Linked DNA regions of Noviherbaspirillum saxi. The protein of the gene in region 1 interacts with the protein of each later gene in a pairwise test. Links are inferred from orthologs where the notes say so. Each region holds a gene or a part of one and is shown on either strand. Other genes may lie near its edges.

Region 1 (16,897 bases):
CAGGCATGTATTGCGATTTTTGCCGCGATGCTGCTCGATAGCGTGGATGGCCGGGTCGCGCGCCTGACCAATACACAGAGTGAATTCGGTGCGCAGTACGATAGCTTGTCGGACATGCTGTCTTTCGGTGCCGCTCCCGCACTCGTGGTGTACGAATGGTCGTTGCGTGGCATGGGAAAACTCGGATGGCTCGCCGCCTTCGTGTATTGCGCCGGTGCAGCGCTGCGACTTGCGCGGTTTAATACGAATATCACCGTGGTCGACAAGCGTTACTTCCAGGGCTTGCCCAGTCCAGCGGCAGCGGCATTGGTCACGGGCTTTGTCTGGTTGATGGATGATTTGCGTTTCGTCGGCACGGATCTGATCTGGTTTGCGTGGACAGTGACGCTGTATGCCGGTTTGAGCATGGTGACCAATGTGCCGTTTTACAGTTTCAAGGAAATCAATTTCCGCAAGTCGGTCCCGTTTATCGCGATCTTTGTCATCGTACTAATCTATGTGCTGATATCGAGCGACCCGCCCAAGGTATTGTTCGGCATGTTCGTGCTGTATGGTTTGTCGGGCTATGTCATCTATTTCTGGCGCCTGTTCAAGGGAAAGCCGGTCAGCATTGTCGATACTCGTGAGCCAGATGTGTTCGACAGCAAAGATTAATACCAAACCATTGCTGACCTGGTAGAAGGCTGAATTTGCCGGAAAAGTGCGGAATGCACAAAGCATTGCACTTTTCCGGGAATCCGCTTATAGTTTTTCGCATGTTCCGTGAAATCCACATTTCCGCGTCTTCATTTTTCGGCAGCCTACTGCTAGGCCTGCTGTCGCTACTAGTGCGTTAACGCGCGCTAAATCCCATACCCCCACAATTTGTGAAGTGCCTGGCTCCTGTCATAAAGGCAAGGGCAGGCGAAATACCATTTAAAACCGACCCGATTCAATATCTACCGACTGGAGAGCAGCATGGCCGACAAACTGATCATTTTCGATACCACCTTGCGAGACGGCGAACAATCGCCTGGCGCGTCCATGACCAAGGATGAAAAAATCCGTATCGCAAAGCAGCTGGAACGCCTCCGGGTAGACGTCATCGAAGCCGGTTTTGCTGCGGCGTCGCCCGGCGACTTTGAATCGATCAAGGCGATTGCCGGCGTCATCAAGGACGCCACCGTCTGCTCGCTGTCGCGCGCCAACGATCGCGACATTTCCCGTGCGGCGGAAGCACTGGCGGCCGCCGGGCGCAAGCGTATCCATACGTTTATTGCAACGTCGCCACTGCATATGGAAAAGAAACTGCGCATGACGCCCGATCAGGTATTCGAGCAGGCCAAACAGGCGGTACGGTTTGCACGTCAGTTTACGGACGATGTCGAGTTCAGCCCGGAAGACGGCAGCCGTTCCGATATGGATTTTCTGTGCCGCGTGATTGAAGCAGTCATTGCGGAAGGCGCGCGCACAATTAACTTCGCCGACACGGTAGGTTACGGTGTGCCCGAGTTGTACGGCAATATGATCAAGACCTTGCGCGAGCGTATTCCCAATTCCGACAAGGCAGTGTGGTCGGTGCATTGTCATAACGACCTCGGCATGGCGGTTGCCAATTCGCTGGCCGGCGTGATGATTGGCGGTGCCCGTCAGGTCGAATGCACCATCAACGGTCTTGGCGAGCGTGCCGGCAATACCGCGTTGGAAGAAATCGTGATGGCGGTTAAAACGCGCAAGGATCATTTCAACCTCGACCTCTCGATCGATACCTCGCAAATCGTTCCGGCATCAAAACTGGTCTCCCAGATCACTGGATTCGCGGTGCAGCCGAACAAAGCGGTGGTAGGCGCGAATGCCTTCGCCCACGCTTCCGGGATTCATCAGGACGGTGTACTCAAGGCACGTGACACCTATGAAATCATGCGTGCGGAAGATGTGGGTTGGACAGCAAACAAGATTGTCCTTGGGAAACTGTCAGGCAGGAACGCATTCAAGCAACGCCTTGAAGAACTGGGGATCGAGCTCGACTCCGAGACGGAAGTGAATGCAGCATTTGCCCGTTTCAAGGAACTGGCGGATCGCAAGTCTGAGATCTTCGACGAAGACATCATCGCGGTCGTGTCGGACGAACAGCATTCCCACGACAACGAGTTCTACCGCTTTGTTTCTTTGTCCCAGCACTCCGAAACCGGAGAGCGGCCGACGGCCAAAGTGGTGTTCACAATGGATGGCAAAGAGCTGGCATGCGCGGGGCAGGGCAACGGCCCGGTGGATGCGACCGTCCATGCAATCGAATCGGAAGCGAAAAGCGGAGCCGAACTGCTTCTGTTTTCAGTGAACGCGATTACGACCGGAACGGAATCCCAGGGCGAGGTAACAATGCGTCTGTCGAAATCCGGTCGCATCGTCAACGGGGTGGGTGCCGATCCGGATATCGTTGTCGCATCGGCGAAAGCCTATTTGTCTGCATTGAACAAGCTGCATTCCAAGGCAGAACGATTGAATCCGCAGATATAATCGTTGGCCGGAAAAATGAAAAAGCGCTTGCCTGCAAGCGCTTTTTTTATGCCAATGTACAAGTTTGCGCTATTCAATTACCGCAAAAACATGCCGAACGGGAATCGTTTGTCGGGATCGTAGCGCGGGTCGGGGCCATTCATCATTTGTCGCACTATACCGGCGCGGTCGAAGTGCACATGCATCATCGAATTCCATACACCGCTTTCCTTGTACGGATATGACCAGACCTCGAGATCCCGCAACGAGAGGTAGGAGGTTTCACTGGGATGGCCGATCGTCCGCAAAACGCTGTCCTTGTTTGCCTGTCCTTCCTTGATGGTCGCGAATACTTCATTGGTCAGGACTTGCTGGAAAGAAGTTACCCGGCCGGAAGCATCCAGTTTGGCCATGTACGTCCGCTGGCCCCATGGACCCGTGGCGTATTCAAGAATTTCTCCGCTGGCGTCCTTGACGCGATGCGATGGCTGCCCACGTTTTGTTATGACCTCCGTCGCGGTATCGCCCACATTGACGGGCTGCGGCATGATGGATGCGCAGGCGGAAAGGGTGGTCAGGATTGCAACAAGGGTTGCACTTTTAAGCCTGCTCATGCTGATTCCTTTGCCAAGGGAAACGCTTCGTCCAACGCGGGTCCCATCTATCTAAGTATTTGAATAAACGGATCATTTCCGATATACTGCGCGTCTTGGTTGTTTTGACCAAGGTTTTTTATCAATTGTTCACGGTGTGCTGGGGTTGCGACTCCGTCCACCGCATGTGAAAGGTAAGTCATGTCAGTAGAAAACATCAACAAGGCCGCTATTATTGCGGATAACGCTCGCGGCGCAAACGATACCGGCTCTCCAGAAGTACAGGTTGCACTCCTGACCGCCCGTATCAATGAACTCAATAGCCATTTCAAGGCCCACGCCAAGGATCACCACTCCCGTCGCGGCTTGATCATGATGGTTAACCGTCGCAAGAGCCTGCTTTCCTATCTGAAGGGCAAGGATGCAACTCGTTATCGTGCCCTCATCGAGAAGCTCGGTCTGCGTAAGTAATTTGTGGCGTCATTCGCCAGGTTTTATAGATGAAATGCCTGCGTCAGTCTTCTGATGCAGGCATTTTGTCATTTGGCGATTTGTATTCTGAAAGCGTTTGCGAAAGCGTTTGACAGTGAAAGATGGCAGCCATGCGTGGCCGTCCATCCGTGGTGAGGTGAACGACAGCGCCTGAAAATCTGTCGGCAAAAATAGAAAGGAAACACCGTGTTCAACAAAGTTACCAAGACCTTCCAGTACGGACAGCACACCGTCACACTCGAGACAGGCGAAATCGCCCGTCAGGCATCCGGTGCCGTCCTGGTGTCGATCGAAGACACCGTCGTACTCGCGACTGTCGTTGCCCGCAAGGATGCCAAGCCGGGTCAGGATTTCTTCCCGCTGACCGTCGACTACGTCGAAAAGAGCTATGCTGCCGGCCGTATCCCGGGTGGTTTCTTCAAGCGTGAAGGCCGTCCCTCCGAAAAGGAAACGCTGACCTCGCGCCTGATCGATCGTCCGATCCGTCCGTTGTTCCCCGAAGGCTATCTGAACGAAGTTCAGGTCATCGTTCATGTCTTGTCCGTCAATCCGGAAATCGATCCCGACATTCCTGCGATGATCGGTGCATCGGCTGCGATCAGCGTTGCCGGTATCCCCTTCAGCGGTCCTTTGGGCGCCGCGCGCGTCGGTTACATCGATGGTCAGTACATTCTCAATCCGACCGCCTCGCAATTGCCGAAGTCGCAGATGGACCTGGTTGTCGCCGGTACCGAGCAGGCGGTGTTGATGGTCGAATCGGAGGCTAATCAGTTGTCCGAAGAAATCATGCTGGGCGCCGTGGTCTATGGCCATGAGCAGATGAAGGCAGTCATCGATGCAATCCATGAACTGGTGCGCGACGGCGGCAAGCCGGAAGTCCAGTGGGCGCCCGCGTCGAAAAACGATGCATTGATTGCCCGCGTCACCGAACTGGCCGAAGCGAAGCTGCGCGAAGCCTATCAGACCAAGGACAAGCAAGCGCGTACCGCAAAGCTCAACACCGTTTCCGCAGAAGTCAATGCAGCGCTGTCAGCGCAGGCCGCAGAAGCCGGATTGCTCGCTCCGGATGCGGCCGAAGTAGGCGGCGTTCTGTTCGATCTGGAAGCGAAAATCGTCCGTTCGCAAATCCTCGAAGGCGAACCGCGTATTGACGGCCGCGACACACGTACCGTGCGCCCGATCACCATCCGTAATAGCGTACTGCCGCGCACTCACGGTTCGGCACTGTTCACCCGCGGCGAGACGCAGGCATTGGTGATCGCAACCCTTGGCACGGCACGCGACGAGCAAAAGATCGACGCGCTGATGGGCGAGTACTCCGATCGCTTCATGCTCCACTACAACATGCCTCCGTTTGCAACCGGTGAAACCGGCCGCGTCGGCACGCCGAAGCGCCGCGAAATCGGTCACGGACGCCTGGCCAAGCGCGCGTTGCAGGCGGCATTGCCGTCGCCGGAAGAGTTCAGCTACTCGGTGCGTCTGGTATCCGAAATCACCGAATCCAATGGTTCATCGTCGATGGCCTCGGTCTGTGGCGGTTGCCTGGCATTGATGGATGCCGGCGTTCCGATGAAGGCGCATGTGGCGGGTATCGCCATGGGCCTGATCAAGGATGGCAGCAAGTTCGCGGTCCTGACCGACATCCTTGGCGACGAAGATCACCTCGGTGACATGGACTTCAAGGTGGCAGGTACTGCCAACGGCATTACCGCGCTGCAGATGGACATCAAGATCCAGGGCATCACCAAGGAAATCATGCAGGTCGCGCTCGCGCAGGCGAAGGAAGGCCGCATGCACATCCTGGCAAAGATGCAGGAAGCCATGCCGAACGGTAAAGGTGAACTGTCCGACTTCGCACCGCGCCTGATCACGATCAAGATCAATCCGGAAAAGATTCGTGACGTCATCGGCAAGGGCGGAGCTGTCATCCGCGCGCTGACTGAAGAGACCGGCACGCAGATCGATATCAGCGACGAAGGTGTCGTGACCATTGCATCGGTCGATGCAGCGGCAGGCCAGGAAGCCAAACGTCGTATCGAGGAATTGACTGCCTCGGTCGAAGTCGGCAAGACCTATGACGGCGTCGTGCTCAAGCTTCTCGACTTCGGTGCAATCGTTCAGGTGATGCCGGGCAAAGACGGCCTGCTGCACATCAGCCAGATCGCCAACGAACGCGTCAATGCGGTCGCCGATTACCTGAAGGAAGGCCAGCAAGTACGCGTCAAGGTACTGGAAACAGACGATCGCGGTCGTCTGAAGCTGTCGATGAAAGCCGTCGCGGCCGAAGAAGGCGGCGCTGCGCAACAACAACAGCAACAGCAGTAAGCTGAAAGAGTTGACGTCTAGCCGGAGATGATCCGGGTAGAAAAAACCGCCCGTAGCGAAAGCCCGGGCGGTTTTTTATTGCGGCAGGCCAAAGCCCAATACTCAGTTCACAATACTCAGTTCAGTCCGACTCGCTTTTCGTCGATTCGATACAGCGTCGACGCGCGCTTGAATGACGATGACTTGTCATGGTCATTTGCCACAGGCGTGGAAAAGAACTGGAAGGCATTCTTGCCGCGCTCTTTCGCGTGGTACATCGCGTTGTCGGCGTTCTTCAACAATGCCGAGCCGGTCGTGCCGTCTTCCGGATAAATGCCGATGCCGATGCTGGCGCTCAATCGGCATTCCTTGCCGCCCACCATAACCGGGTGCGCCGCCTCGATTAGCAGCTTTTGCGCGACATCTGCGGCATGCCGGCCGTGTTCCAGATCTTCGACCAGCACATAGAATTCATCGCCGCCCATGCGCGCGATCTTGTCGGTTTCGCGCAGGCATGCGCGCATGCGCCGTGCAATCTCGCGCAAAGCATGATCGCCCGCATCGTGCCCCATCGTATCGTTGATTTCCTTGAATTTGTCGAGGTCCAGGAACAGCACCGCGAATCGGCTTCCATGCCGCTGTGCATTGCGCAAGGCAAGGTCGAGATATTCCTTGAACAGGAAGCGGTTTGGCAGTGAGGTCAGCCCATCATAGTGCGCGAGATAGCGAATCCGCTCCTCGGAGGCGCGGCTTTCGATTGCGATTCCTGCAAGGTTGGTGCAAATGCCGGACAATTGCCGATCGTCGCTATCGGGCGCAACTGCGTCCTTGAAGTAAAGCGCGAATGTGCCAAGAATTTTTTTATTGCGTCCGAAAATCGGCCATGAAGTACAGGCCTTTAGACTGTGTTCCAGTGCCAGTTCCCTTAGCGATTCCCATAGCTGATCGCATGCAATATCCTCGACCACCACTGGTGCGCTCCGAGATACCGCAGTAGCGCAGGAACCATTGCCGGGCTGGATCGAAAGCTCGCCCAAGGCCTTGGTGTACTTTCCCGGCAGTGCTGGTGCAATGCAATCGATCAACGCCGTGCGATCGGCATTCAGTTGCAGGATCGAGCATATGCCATGCTCCGATTGACTTTGGGCAAAGCGCGTGATCTCTTCAAGAATCTCGGTCAGCGCGACACCGGTGGCAACCATATTGAGTATGCGATTCTGCCCTAGCTGCAGGGCTTCCGCACGCTTGCGCTGGGTAATGTCGCGCACGACCACTTGCAGCGCGGGCGCATCGTTGTAGGCAACTTTGCTGACACCGATTTCAACATTGAATGCAGTGCCGTTTTCGCGTCGCCAGACTTGTTCCACGAAACCTGTGGCCGACATGTCGGACAGACCGGCTTGCGCGCATTGATAATAGAGGGCGTGAGACTCGCACTGGATGAAATCCAGAATGCTTTTGCCAAGCAGCCCGGATAGTGTATGCGCGCCCAGAAGACGCAGCGCCGCATGGTTTGCCAGTGCAAGCAAGTCGTGTTGCACAACCAGGATGGCCTCTGGCGACAGATCAACCAACTGCTGATAGCGACGTGCGCTGTCTTTCAGCATTGCATGGGCCTGCTTGAGTTCCGATATGTCGCGGATGAAGGCAGTGAATACAGGCTTGTCATCCACAGAGAGTGGAACCACTGCCATTTCGACGGAAAAGCTGGAGCCGTCCGCATGCTGTGCCGTGACTTCGATTCGACGGTTCAGCAAGGTGCTTTCTCCTGTTGCGAGGAAACGTTCAAATCCTTGTTGATGACGCTCGCGCCATGCGGGCGGAATAATGATATCGGCAAGCTTCTTCCCCAATACGTCCTTGCTCGCATGCCCGAAAGTATGTTCGGCAGCCTGGTTGAAACTGATGATCTCGCCGTGGTGATTGATTGATACGATGCAGTCCAACGCCGCTGTCAGAATGGCACTGTTGATTTTTTCTGTGACTGCCAAGTCGTCATGGAGCATGGCGGCAGTGTCATCTTGGTGCAGGTCGGTCAATATCCCTGCCATACGCAATGCGCGTCCTTCATTGTCGCGTTCTACCACTTTGCCACTGATGTCGATACGTCGCCATTCCATGCGCTTGTCTTGTAAACGCAGCCGCACGTTATGCAAGCTGCCTGGCGCATGGCTTCCGCCACGCAGGGCTTCATGCAGTTGTTTATAAAATTCCGCCTTATCGTCGTCATGAACAAGGGCTGCCAATCCTTTGGAGGTCCAGACAATCCCTTCGGGCGGCAGCACCTCTTTCAAGCCTTCGGTGATGTGTCCATTCAGATACAGCCGGTCCAGTGGAATATGCCAGTCGAACGCGACCTGACGGGCTGCAGCGAGGGCCAGGCTAAGGCTCTCATCAAGCAGCAATGCTTTGCCGGGAGACATCAAGCGTGTGATGGTCGAACTGAACGAATTTGCACCCTGCATCGCGTTTGCCTGTACGAAACGATATTGCCCTTTGGAAATAGAACGGGATTGATTAGTTCCCACTGTTTTTGTAACGGATCTGCAGGGTTCAGTTACAAGTTTGTCTTCTGACTTTTGCATGTATGAATGGAATTGCATGCACCATTGTTGAGCTAGTGTCATGAGGCAATATTGTGCTCGGTCAATCAAAACACGAGCGTGCTTCATTCAAGCGCAAAGGAGCGTATGTCAGCCCAAAAAAGGAAATTATCAGCTGACGTAAAATGCAGTTTTGCCCATACAGATAAAACCATGCGAGCCATTGAAATTACCCGACCCGGACCACCGGAAGTTCTACAACTGTGCGAGCGGCCAATACCGGAACTAAAAGCGGGTGAAGTGCTGATCAAGGTTCATGCCGCTGGCATCAACCGGCCTGACGTCATTCAGCGATTGGGGCATTATCCGGTGCCTGCCGGCGCATCAGACTTGCCCGGGCTCGAAGTGGCAGGAGAAATCGTCGATGGGGATCTTGGCGGAAGCCAGTTCCGCAAGGGCGACATGGTATGCGCTCTCGTGCAGGGTGGCGGCTACGCAGAGTATTGTGCTGCTCCGATTCGACAATGCCTTCCGATTCCCAAAGGCTTGAGTGTGGTGGAAGCAGCTTCACTTCCCGAAACGTTTTTCACGGTCTGGAGCAATGTGTTCGACCGGGCCGGACTTGCGGAAAACGAAACCTTGCTGGTGCAGGGAGGAACGTCGGGGATTGGCGTTACGGCCATACAGATGGCAACCGCTCTTGGTCACCGTGTCCTTGCGACAGCGGGAAGCGAAGACAAGCGTCGTGCCTGTGAAGAGCTGGGCGCGGTTCGTGGCATTAACTACCGTGATGAGGATTTTGTCGAAGTCGTCAAAACGGAAACAGGCGGCAAAGGGGTTAATGTCATTCTCGACATGGTCGCCGGAGATTACGTGGGCAGGGAAATCAATTGCCTTGCTGATGATGGTCGTATTGTGATCATCGCCGTATTAGGTGGTGCCAAAGGTGCTATAGACTTCGGGCAGGTTCTCCGCCGTCGCCTGACGATTACCGGTTCGACGCTGCGTCCACGCTCGGTCGAATTCAAGGAGGCAATCGCCGGCAATCTTCAGGAGCGTGTCTGGCCATTGATTGAAAACGGCCGAATCAAGCCCGTTATCTACAAGGTATTTTCTCTGGAAGAGGCGGTGGCCGCCCATACGCTGATGGAAAGCAGTACCCATGTTGGCAAAATTGTATTGCAGCTTCAGTAAAAATGTTTGCTCTTGACCGCCAAATACGGAACGTCGGGAGTTTGTCGGCGGTCATAATCCATTGCTTGCGTTTGACCACTTCTGTTACCGCGCGCTAAAATCAAGGGTTATTGAAATTTTAGGCCCTTATGCGTCGGAAACTTATTGCCGGAAACTGGAAAATGAATGGCGGTCTTGCTGCCAATGGCGTTCTGCTTGATGGGCTCAAGGCGGAGTTGCGGGCGCCCGCTTGTGCGGTGGCAGTCTGTGTTCCCGCGCCTTATCTGTCGCAATGTCAGCTTGCCTTGGCAGGTACGCCGGTGGCACTGGGAGCGCAAGACCTGTCTGTGCACGAATCCGGCGCATATACTGGTGAAGTGTCGGGCGCCATGCTTTCGGATTTTCAGTGCCGCTATGTGATAGTCGGACATTCCGAGCGTCGTCAGTATCACGGAGAGAGTAGCGAGATCGTCGCGCAAAAGGCTGCGCGCGCAATTAAGTCAGGCCTGACGCCGATTGTCTGTGTCGGTGAATCGCTCGAGGAGCGTGAAGCAGGGCGGACCGATGCAGTTGTCGGTGCGCAGATTGAAGCGGTGCTTGCCGCACTTGATGCCGGTGCGCTTGCAAAAATAGTCATTGCTTACGAACCGGTATGGGCGATCGGTACAGGCAAAACCGCAACTCCGCAAATGGCACAGGACGCGCATGCAATGCTGCGTTCGCGCGTGGCTGCTAAAAATGCGAGCGCTGCGGAGACCGTGCAAATCCTGTACGGCGGCAGCATGAAGCCTGACAACGCCGCGGAGCTGTTGGCGATGACTGACATCGACGGCGGGCTGATCGGCGGCGCATCGCTGAAGGCGGCTGATTTTCTTTCGATTGTTCGTGCGGCATAAGCGGTACGGCAACACAACACCTTATTTGGAAAGTATTTAATGAACGCATTGTCCACAGTCGTCGTTGTAGTGCAGGTGATCTCCGCTCTGGCGATCATCGGTCTGGTTCTTTTGCAGCACGGGAAGGGTGCCGACATGGGCGCTGCTTTTGGATCCGGTGCATCCGGCAGCCTGTTTGGCGCGACCGGCTCCTCCAACTTCCTGTCAAAATCCACCGGGATTGCGGCTGCGATATTTTTTGGTGCAACACTTGCCCTTGCATTCGTTGGCAATAAGCGTGCGCCGGTTGATGGGGGCATCATGGATAGTCTGCCTGCCGTTCCCGCTGCTACGGTTCCTGCTCCTGCGAATGCCCCGGCTGCGCAAGGTAATGCGGCACCCTCAACGACCGCACCGGCAGGTGGCGCAGGGCAGGCAAATCAGATTCCAAAATAATTGTAGATTGGTCTTGTTTGTGGGCAATTGTGCATTGAACAAACGCACCAAAACAGGGTAAAATAGCAGTCTTTGAGCCGACGTGGTGAAATTGGTAGACACGCTATCTTGAGGGGGTAGTGGCGAAAGCTGTGCGAGTTCGAGTCTCGCCGTCGGCACCAATAATTTAAAGCCAGCAAGGGATCTGCCCGAGCTGGCTTTTTATCGAGGAATCTTGGTTTGATTTGCAAATCATTCAATTAACCAACATCCGCTCTCATCGTGAACCTCGAAAACTACTTCCCCATACTTCTTTTCATTCTCGTCGGCATCGGCGTCGGTGTCGTTCCGCAGGTGCTGGGGCGCGTGCTCGCCCCGCATAAGCCGGACGCGCAGAAACTTTCTCCGTACGAGTGCGGCTTCGAGGCATTTGAAGATGCGCGCATGAAATTCGATGTGCGTTACTACCTCGTCGCTATTTTGTTTATTTTGTTCGATCTGGAAACCGCATTTTTCTTCCCATGGGGCGTCGCAATGCGAGACCTCGGATGGCAGGGTTTCATCACGATGATGGTGTTTATCGCCGAATTCGTAGTGGGCTTCTGGTACATCTGGAAGAAGGGCGCGCTGGATTGGGAGTAAGGCATGTCTATTGAAGGCGTATTGAACGAAGGCTTTGTCACCACGACGGCAGACAAACTGATCAACTGGACGCGCACCGGCTCCCTTTGGCCGATGACCTTCGGTCTGGCATGCTGCGCGGTTGAGATGATGCACGCAGGCGCGTCGCGCTATGACTTGGACCGTTTCGGCATCGTGTTTCGCCCGTCGCCACGCCAGTCGGATGTGATGATCGTCGCCGGCACGCTGTGTAACAAGATGGCGCCGGCCTTGCGCAAGGTGTATGACCAGATGGCTGAGCCGCGCTGGGTCATTTCCATGGGCACATGTGCGAATGGCGGCGGCTATTACCATTATTCGTATTCGGTCGTGCGCGGTTGCGATCGTATCGTTCCAGTCGATGTGTATGTGCCGGGCTGTCCGCCGACTGCGGAAGCGCTCCTGTACGGCATTCTCCAGTTGCAAAACAAGATCAAGCGTACCAATACCATCGCGCGTTAAGAGGGCCGCTAAGAAAAGTGATATGACGACGAAAATTGAAACCCTCGAAGCTGCCCTGCGCAATGCGCTTGGTAGCCAGATTCAGGACCTGAAGGTGGCCCTGGGTGAAGTGACGGTGGTTGTCGGTGCTTCCGATTATTTGTCGGCGATGCGTGTCCTGCGTGATCATGCCGATCTGCGCTTTGAAGAACTGATCGACTTGTGCGGTGTGGACTATTCTACCTACGGTGACGGGGCATGGGATGGTCTGCGTTTTGCCGTGGTGTCGCATCTGCTGTCGGTGACGCATAACTGGCGTCTTCGCGTGCGTGTATTCGCGCCGGATGACGAGATGCCGGTCGTTGCTTCTCTGGTGGATGTCTGGTCCACGGCCAACTGGTATGAGCGCGAGGCATTCGATTTCTTCGGCATCCTGTTCGACGGTCACAACGACCTGCGCCGCATTCTGACTGACTATGGCTTCATCGGCCATCCGTTCCGCAAAGACTTCCCGGTTTCCGGCTATGTCGAAATGCGCTACGACTCCGAGCAGAAGCGCGTAATTTACCAACCCGTAACGATTGAGCCGCGTGAAATCGTTCCGCGCGTGATTCGTGAAGAAAAGTACGGGATGAAATAATGGCTGAGATTAAGAATTACACCCTGAACTTCGGTCCGCAGCATCCGGCTGCCCATGGCGTGCTGCGTCTGGTGCTGGAGCTGGATGGTGAGGTTATTCAGCGTGCCGACCCGCATATCGGGCTGCTGCACCGTGCTACCGAAAAGCTGGCCGAGCAAAAGACTTACCTGCAATCCGTGCCCTACATGGACCGTCTCGACTATGTGTCGATGATGTGTAACGAGCACGGGTACGTGCTTGCCATCGAAAAGTTGCTGGGTATCGACGTGCCGCTGCGTGCGCAATACATCCGCGTGATGTTCGATGAAATCACGCGCATCCTGAACCACTTGCTGTGGATCGGTGCGCATGGTCTGGACGTGGGTGCGATGGCGGTCTTCCTCTATGCATTCCGCGAGCGTGAAGACCTGATGGATTGCTACGAAGCGGTTTCGGGCGCGCGCATGCACGCTGCCTACTATCGTCCGGGCGGCGTCTATCGCGATTTGCCCGACACCATGCCGCAGTATAAGGCATCGATAATCCGTAATGAGAAGGCGATTCGTCGGCTCAATGAAAATCGCCAGGGTTCGCTGCTGGACTTCATTGAGGATTTCACGAACCGCTTCCCGGGTTATGTCGACGAGTACGAGACCCTGCTGACCGACAATCGTATCTGGAAACAGCGTCTTGTCGGTATCGGCGTGGTGTCGCCCGAACGTGCGAAGGCCATGGGTTTTACCGGCCCGATGCTGCGCGGCTCCGGCATTGCCTGGGACCTGCGCAAGAAGCAGCCTTACGAAGTGTATGACCTGCTCGACTTCGACATTCCGATTGGTGTGAACGGCGACTGCTATGACCGCTACCTCGTACGCGTCGAGGAAATGCGTCAATCCAATCGCATCATCAAGCAGTGCATCGAATGGTTGCGCAATAATCCCGGCCCGGTCATGACGGACAACCACAAGGTTGCGCCACCGTCCCGCGTGAACATGAAGTCGAATATGGAAGAGTTGATCCATCACTTCAAACTGTTCACCGAAGGCTTCCATGTACCGGAAGGCGAAGCCTACGCCGCAGTCGAGCATCCGAAGGGCGAGTTCGGTATCTATTTGATTTCGGATGGCGCAAACAAGCCTTACCGCATGAAGATCCGCGCGCCCGGCTTCCCGCATCTGCAGGGACTCGATGAAATGGCCAAGGGCCACATGATCGCGGATGCAGTAACGATCATCGGCACGCAAGACATCGTGTTCGGTGAGATTGACCGATAACCGCGCATACCTTGCGCACGAATGGTTGACGATATGCTGTTAAGTCAAGAAGCTTACAAGAAGATCGATCGCGAACTCGCGAAATTCCCTGCCGACCAAAGGCAGTCCGCCGTCATGGCGGCGCTGGCGATCGCGCAAAATGAAACGGGCTGGCTGCCGCCCGAGGTTCTGCTCGACGTTGCCAACTACATCGGCATGGCGCCGATTGCGGTGCAGGAAGTTGCGACCTTCTACAACATGTACAACACCAAGCCGGTCGGCAAGTACAAGATTTCGGTCTGTACCAATTTGCCATGCCAGCTTTCGGGCGGTGAAAAGGCTGCGCATTATCTGAAGGACAAACTGGGCATCGACTACAAGGACACGACTGCCGACGGTCAGTTCACCCTAGTCGAAGGCGAGTGCATGGGTGCCTGCGGCGATGCCCCGGTCATGCTGGTGAATAACAAGCGCATGTGCAGCTTCATGTCGAATGAAAAGATCGATGCGCTGGTAGAGGAATTGAAGAAATGACCAGCCTGCACAATCGTCACATCAATCCGCTGATTCTCGCCGACCTCGACGGTAACAACTGGCATTTGGCGGACTATGTCAAGCGTGGCGGCTACGAAGCGCTCAAGCGCATTCTCAACGAAAAGATCACGCCTGAACAGGTGATCGCCGAACTGAAAACCTCGTCGCTTCGCGGTCGCGGAGGAGCAGGCTTTCCGACGGGTCTTAAGTGGAGCTTCATGCCGCGCCAGTTCCCGGGACAGAAATATCTGGTCTGCAATACCGACGAAGGCGAGCCAGGCACATTCAAGGATCGCGACATCATTCGCTACAATCCGCATGCGCTGATCGAAGGCATGGCGATCGGTGCGTATGCCATGGGCATCACCGTCGGATACAACTATATTCACGGCGAAGTCTGGGCCGAATACGAGCGCTTCGAAGAGGCGCTTGAAGAAGCGCGTGCGGCGGGCTACCTCGGCGACAAGATCATGGGCAGCGACTTCAGCTTCCAGCTGCATGCCTTCCATGGCTATGGCGCCTATATCTGCGGCGAAGAAACCGCATTGCTCGAATCACTCGAAGGCAAGAAGGGCCAGCCGCGGTTCAAGCCGCCGTTCCCTGCCAGCTTTGGCCTGTACGGCAAGCCAACCACCATCAACAACACCGAGACTTTCGCTGCAGTGCCATTCATACTGCGCATGGGCGGTGACGCCTATGCGGCGCTGGGCAAGCCCAACAACGGCGGTACCAAGATCTTCTCGATGTCGGGTGACGTGGCACGGCCCGGCAATTACGAAGTGCCACTGGGCACTTCGTTCGCCAAGCTGCTTGAACTCGCGGGTGGCATGCGAGACGGAAAGAAGATCAAGGCGGTCATTCCCGGCGGTTCGTCCATGCCGGTGCTCACCGGCGACGTGATGATGGCAACGGATATGGATTACGACTCGATCGCGAAGGCCGGATCCATGCTTGGTTCCGGGGCGGTCATCGTCATGGACGAGACACGCTGCATGGTCAAGTCGCTGTTGCGCCTGTCGTACTTTTATTACGAAGAGTCTTGCGGCCAATGTACGCCGTGTCGTGAAGGCACCGGTTGGCTCTATCGCATGGTCCACCGCATCGAGCACGGAGAGGGCAGGGCTGACGACCTCGACATGCTGAACACGATTGCCGACAACATTCAGGGTCGCACGATTTGCGCCTTGGGCGATGCGGCTGCGATGCCGGTGCGTGCGATGGTCAAGAATTTCCGTGACGAGTTTGCATACCACATCGAGCACAAACGCTGCATCGTTCCTACCTACATCTGATGGAAGCGGTCGGCGCGCAGTGCGCTCCAGAATTCGATATCAAGCGGCGCGCAATGCGTGCCCTACAAATACTTAGGCAAATATAGCCATGGTTGAAATTGAAATTGACGGCAAAAAAGTAGAGGTGCAAGAAGGCAGCATGGTCATGGATGCCGCCAACAAGATCGGCACCTACATACCGCATTTTTGCTATCACAAGAAACTGTCGATTGCGGCAAACTGCCGCATGTGTCTGGTCGAAGTCGAAAAGGCGCCCAAGCCTTTGCCCGCCTGCGCCACGCCTGTGACCAATGGCATGATCGTGCGCTCCAACAGCGATAAGGCAGTCAAGGCGCAAAAGAGCGTGATGGAATTCCTGCTGATTAATCATCCGCTGGATTGTCCGATCTGCGATCAGGGCGGCGAGTGCCAGTTGCAGGATCTGGCCGTCGGCTACGGTCCGTCGGCATCGCGCTACGAAGAAGAAAAGCGCGTGGTCGTTCCCAAGGATGCCGGCCCGCTGATTTCCATGCGTGAAATGGCGCGCTGCATTCACTGCACACGCTGCGTGCGTTTCGGCCAGGAAGTCGCTGGTGTGATGGAGTTCGGCATGTTGAATCGTGGCGAGCATTCCGAAATCACGACTTTCGTCGGCAATAGCGTCGATTCCGAACTGTCGGGCAACATGATCGATTTGTGCCCGGTCGGTGCATTGACGTCAAAGCCTTTCCGTTACAGCGCCCGTACCTGGGAATTGTCGCGCCGCCGTTCGGTCAGCCCGCATGATGGTCTGGGTTCTAACCTGATCGTACAGGTCAAGAATGGCAAGGTCATGCGTGTCTTGCCGCTGGAAAACGAGGCCGTCAACGAATGCTGGCTGTCCGACAAGGATCGCTTCTCCTACGAAGGCCTGTACAGCGCCGACCGCTTGACCGTCCCGATGATCAAGCAGGACGGAAAGTGGCTGGAAACCGATTGGCAGACCGCGCTCGAATACGTGGCTCACGGCTTGCGCAACATCCGTCATGAGCATGGCGCCGACGCGATCGCCGCATTAGCCGCACCGTATTCCACCCTGGAAGAGCTGAGTCTGCTGCAAAAGCTGGTACGCGGCCTGGGTTCCGATAATATCGACTTCCGCCTGCGCCAGTCCGACTTCAGCCTGGATGGTCAAGTCACGCCATGGCTTGGCATGTCGATCGACGAGTTTGGCCAAGCTCAGCGTGCCT
Region 2 (12,090 bases), 1.4 Mb from region 1 along the record:
GCTTGCAAGTTATGTAGCGCACAAATCGGGTCATACGTTAAATAATCTCTTATTGCGTGAACTGCTCGCGCACCCCGATGCTTACGAAATCGTTAGCTTCGATTCTGACGATGCCACGTCGCCAGCGTATGTGCGGCAAACACGGCAGGAGTGGGTCTTCAATTAGATTGGCCGCACGATGAGCCGTCAGCGTGCGCGTCGATGACGATTCACCATGGCGCTCAAGGCATCTTTCAATGCCTGATTGCGCGGCGAATCATCCAGCGCCTCAGTCAGTGAAGCAAGCGCCGAGACCGCTTGTGGAGGAAGTTTTAGTTGCTTCACTGGCTTTGCCTTTTCGACAAGCTTCCTAACTTGCACTTTGATACGTATTGCGTTAACCTGCCAGCCCCGTTGCAATAGTGCTTCTTGCAACTTAGGCAATTGTTGTTTCAGTTTCGCGGCGAGGGCGGCATTCGGTGTCGATAAAACAAGTTGTCCCGCCTCGAACTGAATGACCGAACATGCATCAAACATCGCGGGCAAAATCGCCGAGCAATCTTGCTGCAAGGCAGCCATCCGCGTGATGGCCGGCAATAGTGCAGCCATCTTGTCGTTGGCGCGCAGGAAGTCGGTAACACCCTGAGCGGTCTTCTTGGCAGGCCCGCGTGCGGGCCGTGTGCCGGGACCATAAGAGAAAAATGAGGACGAGCGCATCATGCTCGCACCTTATCACACCGCATTCCCGGTGGACGAATCGCAGGAGTCATAATGCAAATTATCCTGTTGCACCCGCGTTTTAATGCCAAGTCCGTCACACTCACGCATTGGCATCTGGCACTTGCAGCATTTGCATTTGTACTGGCTGTCGTCATGGCGGCTTCTCTCATGTATTACCTGACTTTCCGGCATGCGGCTGAACTGAATATTCCCATCGTCAAAGAAGCGCTGGCCTCGGCCACACAGGAAGACGTCACCAAAAAAGATAAATACGTCAAGGAAAACCTGGCCGCAATGGCCATGAAACTGGGAGAAATGCAGGCGCAGCTCATGCGTCTGGATGCACTCGGCGAACGGGTGCAAGGCCTGGCCGGTGTCAAGCCGCAGGAGTTCAACTTCAAGGAATTGCCGGGCCGTGGCGGTGCAGAACCTTCCAGCGTAAAGCAAAAGCCGATCAGCATGAACGAGTTTCAGCAATTGCTGGACGCGACCGCGAAAGACGTCGAGCATCGCGCCGACTACATGAATGTCGTGGAAACCACGCTCATGAGCCAGAAAGTCAAATCGAAACTCTTGCCCACCATTCAGCCGGTCAATGTCAGTTACAACGCTTCCGGCTTTGGATGGCGGCTCGATCCATTCAGCGGGCGCAGCGCTTTCCATGAAGGAATCGATTTCGCGGCGGCGACCGGTACATCTATCGTGGCCGCTGCCGGTGGGGTAGTGATTGCCGCGGAATACCATCATCAGTTCGGCAATATGCTTGAAATCGATCACGGCAACGATATGGTGAGCCGCTATGCTCACGCGTCGCGCTTGTTGGTCAAGGTCGGCGACATCGTCAAGCGTGGGCAGCATATCGCAGATATCGGTTCCACCGGACGTTCCACCGGCGCGCATCTGCATTTCGAAGTGCTGGTCAAAGGTGTACAGCAAGACCCGCATAAATTCCTGGCCGCTGGCGCCGACCAGGCAAAGCTCGCGGCACTAAGTCCGAAATAACCGCCCAGCCAGCAGTCTCAATCTTCTACATCCCATGGCAGGCGCACTTAGGTATATTGTGCCCCTGCTATTGTTTCCTGAAGCGCAAGCCCAATATTCCCCTACATCATGTTCTGGCAGGCCAAAAGGCAGGCAATGGTGGTACGTCGAGCGGAGTGCGCCGGGGTGCATGATAGAATCCGCAATTTAGCCAAGTTCGGACACCGTAAGTGCCATGATGGCGGCTGCGGGGCCATTTTCAGAATTCAAGCATGTCATTACTGACCCAGATTTTCGGCAGTCGCAATCAGCGGCTGATCAAGCAATACCAAAAGACCGTCCGCGACGTCAATGCGCTGGAACCGGCCATGGAAAAGCTCTCGGATGCCGAGCTGCAGGCCAAGACGCCCGAGTTCAAGGAGCGCATTGCGAAAGGCGCATCGCTCGATGACATGTTGCCGGAAGCATTTGCCGTCTGCCGCGAGGCCAGCAAGCGCGTGCTGAAAATGCGTCACTTCGATGTGCAGCTGATCGGCGGCATGGTCCTGCACTACGGGAAAATCGCCGAGATGGGCACCGGCGAAGGCAAGACGCTGATGGCGACGCTTGCGGCTTATCTCAATGCGCTCGCCGGTACGGGCGTGCATGTGGTGACCGTCAATGATTACCTGGCCCAGCGCGACGCGGAATGGATGGGACGCCTCTATGGTTGGCTCGGCCTCTCCACCGGCGTCAATCTGTCGCAGATGGCGCACGATGCCAAACAGGCTGCCTACGCATCGGACATCACTTACGGCACCAATAATGAATTCGGCTTCGATTATTTGCGCGACAACATGGTGTATGACACCGGTGACCGGGTGCAGCGCAGCCTGAATTTCGCCATCGTCGACGAAGTCGACTCCATTCTGATCGACGAAGCGCGTACCCCGCTCATCATTTCCGGCCAGGCTGAAGACCATACCGACCTGTATGTCCGCATGAACGATGTGCCGCCGCAGCTCACGCTGCAGATCGGCGAAGAAACGCCGGACGGCAAGGGCAAGATCGAAGTTCCGGGCGACTATACCAAGGATGAAAAGTCGCACCAGGTATTGCTGACCGAAGCCGGTCATGAAAAGGCAGAAGAGATCCTGACCCGTATGGGCCTGCTGCCGGAAGGCGCATCACTTTACGATTCCGCCAACATCACCCTGATCCATCACCTGTACGCGGCATTGCGCGCGCATACGCTCTATCACAAGGATCAGCACTATGTGGTGCAGAACGGCGAAGTCGTGATCGTCGACGAATTTACCGGTCGCCTGATGACAGGTCGCCGCTGGTCCGACGGCTTACACCAGGCCGTCGAGGCGAAAGAGCGCGCCAAGATCCAGAACGAAAACCAGACGCTCGCGTCGATCACGTTCCAGAACTATTTCCGCATGTACGGCAAGCTGGCCGGCATGACCGGCACGGCCGATACCGAAGCCTACGAATTCCAGGAAATCTACGGGCTCGAAACCGTGGTTATCCCGCCGAACCGCCCCAGCCAGCGCAAGGACCGCCAGGACCAGGTCTACAAGAGCGCGCAGGAAAAATACGATGCAATGCTGACGGATATCCAGGATTGCTATGAGCGCGGACAGCCTGTGCTCGTGGGTACGACCTCGATCGAAAACTCGGAAGTCCTGTCCGGCATTCTGACCAAGGCCAAGCTTCCGCATAACGTGCTCAACGCGAAGCAGCATGCACGCGAAGCGGAAATCGTCGCGCAGGCAGGCCGTCCGAAAATGATCACGATCGCCACCAACATGGCCGGTCGCGGTACCGACATCGTCTTGGGCGGCAATGTCGAAAAGCAGATCCAGATCATTGAAGCCGATGCGGGCCAGGGCGATGCCGACAAGCAGGCACAGTCAAAGACTCTGCGCGACGAATGGCAATCGCTGCATGATCATGTGGTCTCGCAAAGCGGCTTGCATATCATCGGTACCGAACGCCATGAATCGCGCCGCGTCGACAATCAATTGCGCGGACGTTCAGGCCGTCAGGGCGATCCGGGCTCATCGCGCTTTTACCTGTCGCTCGACGATCCGCTGTTGCGCATTTTTGCCGGCGACCGCGTACGCGCGATCATGGACCGTCTGAAGATGCCGGAAGGCGAACCGATCGAAGCCGGTATCGTGTCGCGTTCCATCGAATCTGCGCAGCGCAAGGTCGAAGCCCGCAACTTCGATATCCGCAAACAGTTGCTCGAATACGATGACGTCGCCAACGACCAGCGCAAGGTCATTTATCAGCAGCGCAATGAATTGCTTGAGTCGCAGGACGTGGCCGATCTGATCGCGTCGTTGCGGCAGGGTGTGTTCACCGATCTGTTCCGCAGCTTCATTCCCGCGGAATCGATGGAAGAGCAGTGGGATATCAAGGGTCTGGAAGCTGCATTGGCCAACGAGTGGCAGCTTGAGGTGCCGCTTTCCAAGGTGCTGGAAGCCGAACCCGATCTCAGCGACGAGGATTTGCTGGAACGCGTGTTGAAGGCAGCCAATGATGCCTACGACACGAAAATCGCGGCAATAGGCCGGGAAGCATTCAGCGGCTTCGAGCGCAGCGTGATGCTGCAGAGCGTCGACAGTCACTGGCGTGAACATCTGGCCGCGCTCGATCACCTGCGCCAGGGCATTCACTTGCGTGGCTATGCGCAAAAGAATCCGAAGCAGGAATACAAGCGCGAAGCATTCGAACTGTTCGGCCAGATGCTCGATCTGATCAAGAATGAAGTGGTACGTATCGTGATGACAGTACGTATCCAGTCGCGCGAAGAGATCGATGCGGCCGAGGAAGAGCTGTCGCATTCGCATGTCGAAAACCTGCATTTCCAGCATGCCGATTTCAACCCGAATGCCGCTCCGGAAGAGTTGCTGGCGCCGGTTGCCAATCCCGATAATGCGCGCCTGCAATCAGCCGGTGAAGTGCCCAAGGTAGGTCGTAACGATCCTTGCCCATGTGGCAGCGGCAAGAAGTACAAGCAGTGTCATGGCAAACTGGCGTAATTCACATTAGCCATGCGAGGCAAGGGCGGGGTGACCCGCCTTTTTCTTTGGAGTCCATGTGATGCAGCGTGCATCCCAAACTATCCGTTTACAATAAGCTTCTTTTTTTCACCGTCCTACGAGCAACATTGCCATGGCCGTCAATCTCCCTCTACCCATTCCTGCCAACCTGAAACCTGTTGCCGGCATCGAGCTCGGCTATGCCGAAGCCGGTGTGCGCAAAGCCAACCGCAAGGACTTGCTGGTCCTGAAGCTCGCCCCCAGCGCGAGCGTGGCAGGCGTCTTCACCAAGAACCGTTTTTGCGCGGCACCAGTACAAGTCTGCAAAATCCATCTGGAAAAACTCAAGGATGGAAGCGCGCCGATACGTGCACTAGTGATCAACACCGGCAATGCGAATGCAGGGACCGGGGATCTTGGTCTGGCCAACGCCAATGCAAGCTGTGCAGCGCTGGCGGAATTGCTTCAGTGCGATGCATCGCAGATCCTGCCGTTTTCCACCGGTGTCATCCTCGAGCAATTGCCGGTGGACCGCATCAAGGCCGGCATGCCGCAGGCAATCGCCAACCTGAAAGCGGATAACTGGTATAACGCCGCCGAAGCGATCATGACCACGGATACGCAGCCGAAAGCGGCGTCACGCACCGTCACGATAGACGGCAAGAGCGTGACGCTCACCGGCATCAGCAAGGGCGCAGGCATGATCAAGCCGAATATGGCGACCATGCTCGGCTTCCTTGCTATCGATGCTAAGGTCGCGCAGCCGGTGCTTGAACAAATGGTGAAGGAAGCGGCTGACAAGTCCTTCAATTGCATCACCATCGACGGGGATACTTCGACTAACGATTCATTCATTCTGATCGCAACCGGCGCTGGGGCGCTGGAAGTCGACAGTGTCGCTTCAACGGCTTACGCTGAACTGTCCGCCGCGGTTACCGCCATTTCGCAGGAACTCGCGCAAATGATCGTGCGCGACGGCGAAGGCGCGACCAAATTCATGACCATTACGGTCGAAGAGGGCGCGAGCGCGGATGAATGCCGGCAAATCGCCTACTCGATCGGCCACTCGCCATTGGTAAAGACCGCTTTCTACGCGTCCGATCCCAACCTCGGCCGTATTCTTGCGGCCATCGGCTATGCAGGGATCGACGACCTCGACGTCAGCAAGCTGAATCTGTATCTCGACGACGTATGGGTTGCCAAGAATGGCGGCCGCAATCCGGATTACAAGGAAGAAGACGGCCAGCGCATCATGAAGCAAAGCGAAATCACCATCCGCGTGCGCCTCGCGCGCGGCACGGCTGCCGCCACCATCTGGACATGCGATCTGTCGCATGACTACGTCAGCATCAATGCCGATTACCGTTCCTGACATGACACAGCTCGATCAGTTTCTTTTGCGCGCCGAAGCCATGCTCGCGCGCCTTGAGTCGGTACTGCCTCCGACTACCACCGCACCCGACTGGAATGCTGGCACCGCGTTCCGCTGGCGCAAGCGCGGCGGCAAGGACGGGCGCGGCTTTCTGCAGCTGGTCGGCCATATCGCATCGATCACCTTGTCTGACCTGCATAACATCGAGCCGCAGAAACTGCAGATCGAGCAGAACACCCGCCAATTCGTCGAAGGCAGGCCTGCGAACAATGTGCTGCTCACGGGCGCACGCGGCACCGGCAAATCCTCGCTGATCAAGGCTTGCCTGAACCAGTATGCGGCACGGGGCTTGCGCCTGATCGAAGTCGACAAGGATGACCTCGGCGACCTGCCGGATATCGTCGACCTCGTGGCGGGACGTCCCGAGCGATTTGTGATCTTTTGCGACGACCTGTCGTTCGAGGAAGGCGAGAGCGGTTACAAGGCGCTGAAGGTCGCGCTGGACGGCAGCATCGCCGCCCAGTCGGACAATGTGCTGATCTATGCGACTTCCAATCGCCGCCATCTGCTGCCCGAACGCATGTCGGATAACGCCAGCTATGTGCACACTGAGGATGGCGATTTGCATCCCGGCGAAACCGTGGAAGAAAAAATTTCACTGTCCGAGCGCTTCGGCCTCTGGGTATCGTTTTATCCCTTCAAGCAGGATGACTATCTGGACATTGCTGCGCACTGGCTCCGGCATTTCGGCTGCAATGCGCAGCAAATCGAAGAGGCGCGCGGCGATGCATTGCGCTGGGCTTTGCAACGCGGCTCGCGCTCGGGACGGGTGGCATGGCAGTTCGCCAAAGACCATGCCGGCAAGCTTGGCCGCTGACAGGGTACCGGTATCACAATGACTTCCGCTTCTCCGATCGACGTTGCAGTCGGCATCCTCATGAAGCCGAACGGCGATGTGCTGCTTGCACAGCGTCCGGATGGCAAGCCTTATGCAGGCTACTGGGAATTCCCCGGCGGCAAGGTCGAGCCCGGCGAAACCATCGAGAATGCGCTCAAGCGGGAATTCGTCGAAGAACTTGGTGTACAGATTGTTTCGGTCGAACCCTGGTGCGGTGTCGAGCATGTGTATCCACACGCACATGTGCGTCTGCATTTTTATATCAGCCGCGATTGGGATGGCGAACCGCAGTCGCTGGAAGGCCAGGCTTTTGCCTGGCAGGGAGCCTTGGGCGTCGAGCCGTTGCTTCCGGCGACCATCCCTTTGATCGAATGGCTTGACCGGGTGCGCTATGCACGCCAAGTCACGAAAATTCTGTAGATTCTCTTTCGATATTCAAACTGTACGTCTTTGTATACGCTGTATTTATTTAAATACAGCTCCATAAGTCATTGAATTTTAAAGAATTTTAATGCGCCACTTCCATGCTGTACATAAGCATGTACAGCATGGAAGTGGCGCATTGCGCTGAGACCTTAGGTAAGTCGTTGATCTGAATAGTATTTTCGCTTTGGCACATATGTTGCTGATGTGATCTTCAAATACTTGGGACAAATGTCCCAAGAAAATACTGGAGACCATATATGGCAGAACGTGCCGAGCATGCCGGGGCGATACTGAATATCGACCTGAGTGCTATTCAATGCAATTACCGTATATTGCAGCGGCTGGCCGGGAAAGCGCGTTGCGCGGGCGTACTGAAGGCAAACGCCTATGGACTCGGTGCCAATGAAGTCGCGACGGCGTTGTCGGCAGTTGGCTGCACGCATTTCTTTGTCGCTCACCTCGATGAGGGGCTTGCGCTCCGGCCGCACGTACCGGAATCCACGCGCATATTCGTGCTGCATGGACCGCCGGTCGACACCGAGATGGAATTCGTGCGGCATCGCCTTACTCCAGTTCTTAATAGCCTGCCGCAAGTAGTCGGATGGCAGCGCACCGCACACACCCTGAACCGGCGTCTCCCGGCGATTCTTCAAGTCGATACCGGCATGTCGCGGTTGGGCCTGAGTAAATCCGAAGTCCAGACCTTGCTGCTGGAACCGGATCCGCTGCGCGGAATTGACCTGCAATACCTGATGAGTCATCTGGCTTGCGCCGAGCAGACCGGGCACCCGATGAATCAGGCGCAGCTGGCTGCGTTCACTGCCTTGAGAAAAGGCCTGCCCCCATGTCCGGCGAGCTTTGCCAATTCCTCCGGCATTTTTCTCGGCCCCGACTATCACTTCGACCTCGTGCGTCCGGGCGCAGCGCTGTATGGCATTTCTCCGAGCATCGACAGCGCCAACAACCCAATGCAGCCGGTTGTCCGTCTGCAGGGAAGAATCATCCAGACACGTTATCTTGGTACCGGCGACCGCGTCGGCTACAGCTTGACTTACCAGGCGTCCGGTCCGTGCTGCATCGCGACGATCGCGGTCGGTTATGCGGATGGCTGGCTGCGAGCTTTCAGCAATCGCGGCGCGGTCTTGATCGGCGGCACGCGGGCACCCATCGTCGGCAATGTTTCGATGGATACCGTCACTGTTGATGCGACCGAAGCCGATCCGGCGCTGCTGCATCCCGGCATGCTGGTGGACCTGATTGCACCCGACCAACCGGTCGACGTCGTGGCTGCCCAGGCAGGCACGATAGGCTATGAAATCCTGACCGGCCTCGGCAACCGCTATCGGCGACAGTACGTCGGTGTACCGATGCAGGTAAATGCCACGCGCACGTACCAGCCGGCTTGCGAACCGACCAACTGACCAACTGATTCATTCAATACCTTGAGGTACGCATCGTGAAAATCATCGTTTTAGGCAGCGGCGTTATCGGTACTGCATCCGCTTACTATCTGGCGCAGGCGGGGCATGAAGTCACCGTGGTGGATCGCCAGCCGGCCGCCGCACTGGAAACAAGCTTCGCGAATGCCGGTGAAGTGTCGCCCGGTTACTCCGCGCCGTGGGCTGCGCCGGGCATTCCAGTCAAGGCGCTCAAATGGCTGCTGATGCGCCACAGCCCGCTGGTGATTCGTCCGAGCGTAGACCGCGACATGTGGCGCTGGGTCTTGCAGATGCTGATGAATTGCACCAGCACGCGCTACGAAATCAACAAGGGTCGCATGGTCAGGCTGGCCGAATACAGCCGCGATTGTCTGATCGACTTGCGCGCTTCCACCCATATCAGCTACGACGAGCGTATGCAGGGAACACTGCAGTTATTCCGCACGCAAAAGCAGCTTGACGCGTCGGCGCAGGATATCGCCGTGCTTCAGCGCTATGGCGTGCCATACGAAGTGCTGGATCCGGCCGGCTGCATCGCGGTCGAACCGGCATTGGCCCATGTCCGGGAAAAGTTCGTCGGTGCGTTGCGCCTGCCGAACGATGAAACCGGCGATTGCTTCAAGTTTACGCAGCGCCTGGCGGAACTGGCCGAGCAAGCCGGCGTGATCTTCAACTACGGCGTGGGCATAGAGCGCCTGCTCACCGACGGCCGCAAGATCGCTTCCGTGAAAACTACTGCGGGCGAAATGAAAGCAGATGCCTATGTACTCGCACTCGGCAGCTATTCGCCGCTGCTGCTGCGCGACGTCGGCATCCGTATCCCGGTTTATCCGATCAAGGGATACTCGATCACGGTGCCGATTCACGACCGTGCCTGCGCGCCGGAATCGACAATCATGGACGAAACCTACAAGGTCGCGATCACGCGTCTGGGCGACCGCATCCGGGTCGGCGGCACCGCTGAAATCTCGGGTTATGACTTGTGCCTGCGCAATGCCCGCCGCGAAACGCTGGAACATTCCGTCATCGATCTCTTCCCCAATGGCGGCGACGTCGCGCGCGCTCAATTCTGGGCGGGCTTGCGGCCGATGACGCCGGATGGAACGCCGGTGGTTGGGCCCACTCCTTATCGCAACCTGTTCCTGAACACCGGCCATGGCACGCTGGGCTGGACCATGGCTTGCGGTTCCGGACGGGTAGTCGCCGACCTGGTGTCGGGCAAACGCCCGGAAATCGATACGGAAGGCCTCTTCATGGATCGTTATGGAAAAGCCGCCCACACGTTCACCAGACCACAAGAGGTGCAGGCATGAATACGGAAATGGCGGAGCGGCCGGCAATACAGGAATTTCTGTTCGGCGATGCGTTGTTGCATACCAGGTTTTCTTGTGCGATCGATCTTCTGGGGCGCCTGATAATGGCTAATCCAGGCGCGCTGACGGCGGCGGCCTTGGCCGAAGCATCGGGACAGCCGGTGCGTAACGTGCGCAGCCTGCTCGCGAATCTGCAGGCGTTCGGATTGGTTCATCCGGATACCCGGCAAAAGGATGCCTGGTATTGTTCCGTTAACTCGGGGTCGCTCACGCTGGCCGACGTCTTTCGCAGCGTTGCTGCCGTCAAGCCCGAATCGTCCGCACCCCGCAAGCTCGCTTCTCAGGATGCGGCGCATGCGGCAGCCCGTATTGGCGTCGATCTCTTGCTGATGCAGGCGACAATGGCAATCAATCAGGTGGTGTTGCAGCATCTCCAGTCGTTTGATCTCGGCAAGCTGAAGGCCGTCTCCACGCGCGATACCTATCGCGTTCCAGCGTCGCGCACGCGCGCCTACGTTGCCGAGCCGCTCTAGCGCGCTATTGTCGTGCTGCGGCTACGAAGGTAAAGTGATCTCCAGGCCTTCGCCGTCCGCACAACGCGGGCAGCTTGAACCGAAAAACAGGAGATTATGCGGATAAACGTCCAGTTTGCCGACCGCGTCGGCATTGCCCATGAAATTCTCGCCGTGCTGGCGCGCCGCAACCTGAATGTGGTGGCCGTCGAGGTCGACTCGTCGGATGTCTTCATCGATATCCCGCAGCTCAAACCCGACCTGTTGCCCCCGTTGCAGGAAGATGTCATGTGCGTTGCCGGTGTGTATGCGGTCAACGTGATCGACGTGTTGCCCGGCACGCGCCGGCGTCTGCATCTCGATACCCTGATGGCGGTGATGGCCGATCCGGTGATGGCAGTAGATGCGACCGGGCGCATCGTAGCGGCCAATGCCGCCGCCGCCGCTGTTGCGCACCTGCCCGAGAACGAGTTGCATGGAAAAACCCTGCAGGCCCTGTTTGGCGAAGCATCGCTGCAATCGGAACTGCTGACCAGTAAGTTCAGCGCCCCGTCGCGTGAAGTCCGGCTTGGCGGCGAACCTTTCCTGCTGGAAGTCACACCCGTGTCCGAGCTGGCCGATTCCGCGCTCGGGCTTACTGTGGGCGGTGTCATCACGCTGCATGCGCCACGGCGGCTGGGCGGGCGTCTGCATGCGCTGCAGCATGCAGGTGGCGGTTTTGAAGCCATACTCGGTGAATCGGAAGCAATTCGCGCGCTCAAGGCACAGGGCGCACGGGTGGCGACGGTCGATGCACCCTTGCTCATCACCGGCGAGACCGGAACCGGCAAGGAACTCGTCGCCCAAGCCTGTCATGGCGCCAGCCCGCGCGCCAATGCCCCGTTTCTTGCACTCAATTGCGCGGCACTTCCGGAAAGTCTGGCCGAAAGCGAATTGTTCGGTTATATGTCCGGCGCATTCACAAGTGCCCAGCGCGGCGGCAAGCCGGGTTTGATTGAAATGGCCGAAGGCGGCACCGTATTTCTTGATGAAATAGGGGAAATGTCGCTATACCTGCAGGCAAAACTGTTGCGCTTTCTAAATGACGGCAAATTTCGCCGCATCGGCAGCGACCGCGAGATCAAGGTCAATGTGCGCATCATCAGTGCCACACACCGCAACCTGCGCAAGATGGTCGCCGAAGGTACGTTCCGCGAAGATCTGTTCTACCGCTTGAATGTGCTGCAACTCGAAGTCCCTGCACTGCGCGACCGGCCGGACGACATTCTGCTGCTGGCAAGGCATTTCATCGAGGGCGCATGCACGCAGGCGCAAAAACCCATCTGTCGCCTGAGCTCACAGGCTTCTGCGGCACTAGTTGGCAACAATTGGCCGGGCAATGTCAGGCAGCTGCAAAACGTGGTGTTCAGGGCCAT

The links.
Region 2: the proteins of secG (region 1) and secA interact in binary tests that used the Escherichia coli proteins (3 or more experiments, as listed by UniProt). The link is inferred for Noviherbaspirillum saxi from one-to-one orthologs.

The regions. Positions count from the first base shown.
Region 1 is NZ_QYUO01000001.1:2,145,860-2,162,756, reverse strand. The notes cover bases 9,220-12,213. They hold secG (preprotein translocase subunit SecG), read left to right. Parts: upstream 9,220-10,515; coding sequence 10,516-10,911; downstream 10,912-12,213. Other genes in these bases: D3871_RS10015 (NADH-quinone oxidoreductase subunit C), read left to right, coding at 12,035-12,213; D3871_RS10020 (NuoB/complex I 20 kDa subunit family protein), read left to right, coding at 11,536-12,012; D3871_RS10025 (NADH-quinone oxidoreductase subunit A), read left to right, coding at 11,173-11,532; tpiA (triose-phosphate isomerase), read left to right, coding at 9,730-10,476; D3871_RS10045 (NAD(P)H-quinone oxidoreductase), read left to right, coding at 9,220-9,601. In the rest of the region: pssA (CDP-diacylglycerol--serine O-phosphatidyltransferase), read left to right, coding at 1-654; D3871_RS10070 (2-isopropylmalate synthase), read left to right, coding at 958-2,496; D3871_RS10065 (hypothetical protein), read right to left, coding at 2,574-3,089; rpsO (30S ribosomal protein S15), read left to right, coding at 3,270-3,539; pnp (polyribonucleotide nucleotidyltransferase), read left to right, coding at 3,747-5,885; D3871_RS10050 (diguanylate cyclase domain-containing protein), read right to left, coding at 6,002-8,329; more of D3871_RS10045, read left to right, coding at 8,621-9,219; more of D3871_RS10015, read left to right, coding at 12,214-12,631; D3871_RS10010 (NADH-quinone oxidoreductase subunit D), read left to right, coding at 12,631-13,884; NADH-quinone oxidoreductase subunit NuoE, read left to right, coding at 13,906-14,397; NADH-quinone oxidoreductase subunit NuoF, read left to right, coding at 14,394-15,689; NADH-quinone oxidoreductase subunit NuoG, read left to right, coding at 15,778-16,897. UniProt on the Escherichia coli protein: Subunit of the protein translocation channel SecYEG. Overexpression of some hybrid proteins has been thought to jam the protein secretion apparatus resulting in cell death; while this may be true it also results in FtsH-mediated degradation of SecY.
Region 2 is NZ_QYUO01000001.1:766,096-778,185, forward strand. Bases 1,574-4,915 are described here. They hold secA (preprotein translocase subunit SecA), read left to right. Parts: upstream 1,574-1,952; coding sequence 1,953-4,715; downstream 4,716-4,915. Other genes in these bases: D3871_RS03745 (M23 family metallopeptidase), read left to right, coding at 1,574-1,701; argJ (bifunctional glutamate N-acetyltransferase/amino-acid acetyltransferase ArgJ), read left to right, coding at 4,849-4,915. Outside these bases: lpxC (UDP-3-O-acyl-N-acetylglucosamine deacetylase), read left to right, coding at 1-166; D3871_RS03740 (DciA family protein), read right to left, coding at 187-588; more of D3871_RS03745, read left to right, coding at 751-1,573; more of argJ, read left to right, coding at 4,916-6,087; D3871_RS03760 (ATP-binding protein), read left to right, coding at 6,089-6,964; 8-oxo-dGTP diphosphatase MutT, read left to right, coding at 6,983-7,405; alr (alanine racemase), read left to right, coding at 7,669-8,832; D3871_RS03775 (D-amino acid dehydrogenase), read left to right, coding at 8,868-10,163; D3871_RS03780 (hypothetical protein), read left to right, coding at 10,160-10,696; D3871_RS03785 (sigma 54-interacting transcriptional regulator), read left to right, coding at 10,793-12,090. UniProt on the Escherichia coli protein: Required for protein export, interacts with the SecYEG preprotein conducting channel.